DNA from 2 places in the Janthinobacterium sp. P210005 genome. Region 2 is predicted to be linked to the other one. Evidence: predicted binding sites of a transcription regulator. Region 2 holds the regulator's gene; the other holds the start of a gene.
What was found. The regulator sigma-54, encoded in region 2, starts transcription at its own class of promoters, with help from an activator protein. The targets are predictions, from matches to a motif close to TGGCANGNAANCTGCTTT.
Positions count from the first base shown of each region.

Region 1: a site for sigma-54 is predicted at 1,475-1,492, ahead of VPH40_RS02605 (circularly permuted type 2 ATP-grasp protein). Genes of this name have one in related genera too.

Region 1 is NZ_JAZARC010000001.1:622,246-625,663, reverse strand. Features, by position in the region: gene VPH40_RS02615 (hypothetical protein) at 1-173, shown strand, start outside; gene VPH40_RS02610 (sensor histidine kinase) at 242-1,399, shown strand; gene VPH40_RS02605 (circularly permuted type 2 ATP-grasp protein) at 1,528-2,982, shown strand; gene VPH40_RS02600 (alpha-E domain-containing protein) at 2,976-3,418, shown strand, end outside.
Region 2 is NZ_JAZARC010000002.1:192,923-196,340, forward strand. Features, by position in the region: gene VPH40_RS10855 (enoyl-CoA hydratase/isomerase family protein) at 1-844, opposite strand, end outside; gene hpf (ribosome hibernation-promoting factor, HPF/YfiA family) at 973-1,335, opposite strand; gene VPH40_RS10865 (RNA polymerase factor sigma-54) at 1,405-2,883, opposite strand; gene lptB (LPS export ABC transporter ATP-binding protein) at 2,888-3,418, opposite strand, start outside.

The sequences.
Region 1 (3,418 bases), on a different contig from region 2:
ACATCGCCGCCAGCGTGCGCAAGGGAACGTGGCTGATTCCCGCCTTCCACGCCGTGCTCGATACAGGGTTTGCGAATGGTCATGATGACCCACAGAACTTTTCGCTAAGCGAGTGGTCAGCCTCGCTTTCCCGCCTGTATGCGGCCGTGAGCCAGGCCGAGACTGGACAATAAAGCGTTTCCCCGCCGGCTGATTAGGCGCATACTATTGCAAGCATAGTCACTGCGGTCAGGGAGGCCAGGTGAGCATTAGCACGGATCAGCACGCGGGTCGCCAGGCCGGCGCGCACCAGCCATTGCAGCGCGCGCAGCGCATCTTCGCCATGCGCGATGCCGTCCTCGAGGCCTGGGAACAGCGCGTGCGCGCCAGCGTGCGCGGCGCGGATCAGCTGCTCACGCCCATACTCATCAATACCTTGCCGGCCTTTTTCGACAACCTGGCCGAAGCCCTCACCCCCGGCCACCCGCGCGACAACGCCGCCAGCAACAGCAACGTGCCCGCCGTGCATGGCAACGAACGGGCGCGCATGACCAGTTACGGCCCGGAACAGGTGATCCAGGAATACCAGATCTTCCGCGACTGCTTCGCCGCCACTGCGCATGAGTCCGGCATCACCCTGCGCAGCAAGGATTGGCAAGTAATCAACAAGTCGATCGACGTGGGCATCCGCGAATCGATACGCGAATTTACCAGCATGCATGAAAGCTTCCGGCGCCGCGTCGCGGCCGGCCTGTCGCACGACATGCGCAATCCCCTGGCCGTCATCAGCACCAGCGCCCAGCTGTTGTTCAGGCCAGCCGACCCGGAGCGGGTGGTATTGCTGGCGCACAAGATTGTCGAGCACAGCAAGCGGCTCGACAGCATGATCGAGGAATTGCTCGATGGCCTCAGCTACCACCAGGGCCAGCAACTGCCGCTGGTGCTGAGCCAATTCGACGTGCTGCCGCTGGTACATGCCGTGGCCGGCCAGGTCAACTTGCAGCGGCCGGACAAATGCCGGGTCAGCGGGCAAGCCGTCACCGGCTGGTGGTGCGAGAACTCGCTGCGGCGCGCGCTGGAAAACCTGCTCGGCAATGCCCTCAAGTATGGCGACGACACGCCCATCAGCGTGCACGTGGAAGCGGTCCACGAACGGCTGATCGTCACCGTCCACAATGGCGGCCAGGCCATCGCGCCGGAACAGGCCGCACGCATCTTCGACTACTTGCGCCGCGAAAACGACAACCCCGCGCCAGGCTGGGGCATCGGCCTGCCCTTCGTGCAAAGCGTGGCGGAAAGCCACGGCGGCAGCATCGCCGTCGACAGCGCATCCGAAACGGGCACCAGCTTCATCTTCGACGTGCCCGTCGATTGCCGCCCCTTCGTCCCGTCCGCCGACGTCCCCAAGAGTGGCGCCTAGCGCACCGAATTGGTGCAAGGAATGGCGCGACGCCACAAAAGTGGTCATATTTACACCTGTTCACGCCCGCCCTGTTGGCACGCTTCCTGCTGAGCTATACCCAGACACGGCTCAAGGGAAATCACAACATGGCAAATTTTTTCAATGAAATGACTGCAAATGAAGTGGGTACGGACAGCAAGGTACGTGAACACTATCGTGAATTCAGCAATTGGCTGGAACAGCAATCGCCCGAGACCATCGCCCGCAAGCGGGCCGAAGCCGACCTCACGTTCCGCCGGGTCGGCATCACGTTCGCCGTGTACGGCGACGATGCCGGCACGGAACGCCTGATTCCGTTCGACACCATCCCCCGCATCATCCCCGCCGCCGAATGGGCGCAGATGCAGACGGGCCTGGTGCAGCGCGTGCAAGCCTTGAACATGTTCATCCATGATATTTATCATGAGCAAAACATCATCAAGGCGGGCATCATTCCCGCCGAGCAAATCTACAAGAATGCCCAATACCGCCCGGAAATGCAGGGCATATCCGTCGCTTCCGACATCTACGCCCACATCGCGGGCGTCGACATCGTGCGCGCCGGCCAGGGCGAATTTTATGTACTGGAAGACAATTTGCGCGTGCCCTCCGGCGTGTCCTACATGCTGGAAGACCGCAAGATGATGATGCGGCTGTTCCCGGAACTGTTCGCCCGCAACCGCATCGCCCCCGTCGACCATTATCCGGACATGCTGCTCGACAACCTGCGTTCCGTGGCGCCCATGGGCGTGGACGACCCGACCGTCGTCGTCATGACGCCCGGCATGTACAACTCCGCCTACTTCGAGCACGCGTTCCTGGCCCAGCAAATGGGCGTGGAACTGGTCGAAGGCAAGGATTTGTTTGTCAACGACAATTCCGTGTACATGCGCACGACGCGGGGACCGAAGAGGGTCGACGTCATCTACCGCCGCGTGGACGACGATTTCCTCGACCCGCTGGCTTTCCGTTCCGACTCGTCGCTGGGCGTGCCGGGCCTGCTGTCCGTGTACCGCGCGGGCCGCGTGACCCTGGCGAACGCCATCGGCACGGGCGTGGCCGACGACAAGTCGATCTATCCTTTTGTGCCCGACATGATCAAGTTTTACTTGTCGCAGGAACCGATCCTCAACAACGTACCCACCTACCAATGCCGCAAACCGGCCGATTTGTCCTACGTGCTGGCGAACTTGCCGACACTGGTGGTCAAGGAAGTGCATGGCGCGGGCGGCTACGGCATGCTGGTGGGGCCGGCGTCCAGCCTGGCGCAGATCGAGGATTTCCGCCAGCGCCTGCTGGCCAATCCGGGCGGCTACATTGCCCAGCCGACACTCGCCCTGTCCGCCTGCCCCACGTATGTCGAGGCCGGCATTGCGCCGCGCCACATCGATTTGCGGCCGTTCGTGCTGTCCGGCAAGACAATTTCCATGGTGCCGGGCGGCCTGACCCGCGTGGCCCTCGGCGAAGGCTCGCTGGTGGTCAATTCCTCGCAAGGGGGCGGCACCAAGGATACCTGGGTATTGGAAGCCACATCCGCTTTTGCAGGAGAGAAAACATGCTGAGCCGCACCGCCGATCATTTATTCTGGATGGCCCGCTACACGGAGCGGGCGGAAAACACGGCGCGCATGCTGGACGTCAACATGCAGACGTCGATGCTGCCGCAATCGGAGCAGGACGCGGAGCAAGGCTGGCGCGCCACCCTGGGTATTTCCGAGCTGCAAAGCGCGTACGACCACAAATATGGCCGCTTCCACACGCGCGACGTGCTCGATTTCATGGTGCGCGACCCGAACAACCCGTCTTCCATCCTCGCCTGCCTGACGGGCGCGCGCGAAAACGCCCGCGCCGTACGGGGCACCCTGACGACGGAAGTGTGGGAAATCCAGAACGCCACCTGGCTCGACATGCAAAAGCGCCTGAAGAGCAATCTGCTGGAAACGGACCCCAGCCAGTTCTTCGAATGGGTGAAATACCGCTCGCATTTGTCGCGCGGCGT
Region 2 (3,418 bases):
CCAGGGTCACCGACATCATCAAGGGCGAACGCAGGCGCATGGCCGCCAGCGCCTTGGCGGCGAACGCACTGTCGTCCTGCGCCAGCGAAGCCATGATGGCCGCCACGGAGCCGGCGCTGAAATGGCGGTCCAGCGCTGCGCGCGCCGTGGCCAGGGGAGAAACGCCTGCCTCGGCCTGGAATGGTGCCGCCAGCGCCTTGATGGCCACCGGCAAGGCCTCGCCCGGCGTCGATTCAAACAGGTCCAGCAGCGCCCCTATCTGCGCTTCGGGCAGGCAGACATCGGCCAGGCCCGTGTACAGGGCGTCGGCCGCGTTGATCGTCAAGCCCGTCAAGCCCAGGTACAGGCCCAGTTGGCCGGCCAGGCGGGACAGGAAATAACTGCCGCCCACGTCCGGGAACAGGCCGATATTGACTTCCGGCATGGCCATGCGCGTGCGGCCCGTCACGATGCGCAAGCGGTTGCCTGGCCCGGCTTGCGCCACGCCCATGCCGCCGCCCATCACCACGCCATCCATCACGGCGATATACGGTTTCGGGTAAAAATGAATTAAATGATTTAAAGCATATTCTTCCGTAAAGAAATCTTCCAACAGGGCGCTGCCGCCTTGCGGCGTGGCCAGACCCGCATCGTAAAAGAAACGGATGTCGCCGCCGGCGCACAGGGCTTTGTCGCTGCTGGAGCGGATCACGACGGCGTCCACCTGCGGATCGTCGCGCCAGGCCAGCAGGGCCGCGCTCAGGGCACGCACCATCTCCAGCGACAGGGAATTCAAGGCTTTCGGACGGTCGAGCACGATGTGCCCGGTGCGGTTGCGGATGGAAGTCTGGACGAAGTCGCTCATGGCAGGCAGGAAAGAAGTGAAAGTGCGAATATTCTAATGCCTGCGCGGGGAACATTGCGTTCCGCTGGGCGCAAAAAAGGGCGCAATGTGCGCCCTTAGTTGATCACAACTGCTGGAAGCGGGTGGCCTTAGACGGCGACGACGGCTTCTTCCTCGGAGTTGTCTGGCAGATGCTTGATCGCCTCTTTACCGTGCCCTTGCACTTTGGTTTTGTATTTCATCACTTGCCTATCGAGCTTGTCGATCAGCGTATCGATCGCGGCGTACAGGTCGTGCGCCAAGCTTTCCACATAGACAGTCTTGCCGCTCAAACGCAGGTTGACTTCAGCCTTTTGACGTTTTTCTTTCTCTTTGAGGTTATCCACGGTCAGAATCACGGCGATATCGATGACTTGATCGAAATGACGTTTCACGCGCTCCAGCTTCGTTTGTACGTATTCACGGATGGCTGGTGTCACTTCGAGATGATGTCCGCTGATGGTGAGATTCATACACACTCCTAAAGATGATCGGGTTCGTGCGGTCCATCCTATCCGGCCCGCAGAGGAACCGAAAAAAACTTACAAACACTTACGCAGGCTCACTGGCGGAATTTTTAATGCTTCCCGGTATTTGGCAACAGTACGTCGCGCAATCACCATGCCTTGTTCCCCCAGCATGTCCGCAATCTTACTGTCGGATAAAGGATTTTTAGGGTCTTCTGCTCCTGTCAGTTGCACGATCAATGCCCGTATCGCCGTCGATGACGCTTCGCCCCCCGCTTCGGTGGCGACGTGGCTACCAAAGAAATATTTCAACTCGAACATGCCGTGCGGGGTCAGCATGTACTTTTGAGTTGTTACCCGCGAGATAGTACTCTCGTGTAAACCCAGTGTATCAGCTATTTCACGGAGCACAAGGGGGCGCATGGCAACGGCCCCATGCGAGAAAAAGTTCTTTTGTCTTTCTACTATCGCCTGTGCCACGCGCAGGATCGTGTCGAAGCGCTGGCGCATGTTCTTGATCAGCCACTTGGCCTCCTGCAACTGTGCGCCCATGGCGCCCTCCCCCTTGCCCTGCTTGAGCAAGTTGGCGTACATGGCGTTGACGCGCAGGCGCGGCATGACGTCGTTGTTCAAGGTCACTTGCCAGCCATTGCGCGCGCGCTTGACGACGACGTCGGGCACCACGTAATCGGAAACGTCCGAGGCGAACACGGCGCCCGGATGCGGATTGCACTGGCGAATCACCGTCTGCGCTTCGCGCAAGTCTTCATCGTCGCAATCGAGGGCTTTTTTCAGCTTGTTGAAATCGCGCTGGGCAAACCAGGCCAGGTGCTTTTCCACGATCACGAGGGCCATGCGCCGCGTCACCATGGCGATGTGCGGCAAGCGCTTGATTTGCAGAGCCAGGCATTCGGACGCGTTGCGCGCGCCCACGCCCGGCGGATCGAAACTTTGCAGCAGCGACAAGGCCGTGCGCATCTCGTCGGCGTCGATTTCCAGCTCTTCCGGCAGGCGCGCCAGGATGTCGTCGAGCGACTCTTCCAGGTAGCCATTGTCGTCGAGCGCGTCGATGATCAGCTCGACCAGCGCGCGGTCGCGCAATTCGAGCACCGTCACGCGCATCTGCTCCATCAGGTGTTCGCGCAGAGTGCAGTGATGGGCCTCCAATTGCGGACGCGAATCTTCGTCGTCGGGCGCCTTGCCCCGGCTCGCCTCACTCCAGTCGCTGTCGCCGCCATCCGCGGCGGCCGGGCTGTCGCCCCCCTCGCCGTCAAACGCTTCCGCTTCGGCCGGCGCTACGGGCGCCTCCTGGCCTGGTGGCTGGGGCGGCGCTTCGGCCGGTGCGGCCGTGGAGCTCAAGGCCCCGTCGGACAGCAGGCGCAGCGAGCGGTCGAGCGGATCATCGAGGCGTTCGAGCAAGGGATTGTCCGTCAGCAATTGCTCGAGTTCCTGGTGCAATTCCAGAGTAGACAATTGCAACAGGCGTATCGATTGCTGCAACTGCGGCGTCAGTGCCAGGTGCTGCGAAGTGCGCAGCTGCAATGATTGTTTCATTGGCTTACATGCGGAAGTGTTCGCCCAGATAGACCCGGCGTACCGACTCGTTCGCAATGATGTCGTCGGGGCGTCCCGACGCCAGCACCGAGCCCTGGTTGATGATGTAGGCGCGGTCGCAAATACCCAGCGTCTCACGCACATTATGATCGGTGATCAGCACGCCGATATTGCGCTCCTTCAAGAAACGCACGATGCGCTGGATCTCGATCACGGCGATCGGATCGACGCCGGCGAACGGCTCGTCGAGCAGCACGAAACGGGGATCGGTGGCCAGCGCGCGGGCGATTTCCACGCGGCGGCGTTCGCCACCGGACAGGGACAGCGCCTGGTTCTCGCGCAGCTTTTCAATCTGCAAGTCGGCCAGCAATTTATCCAGCCGCTCCTCGATCTCGGCCTTCGTCAGCGGGCGGCCTTCGACGGTCTGGATTTCCAGCACGGCGCGGATATTGTCTTCCACCGTCAGCTTGCGGAAGACGGACGCTTCCTGCGGCAGGTAGGACAGGCCCATCTGCGCACGGCGGTGGATCGGCAG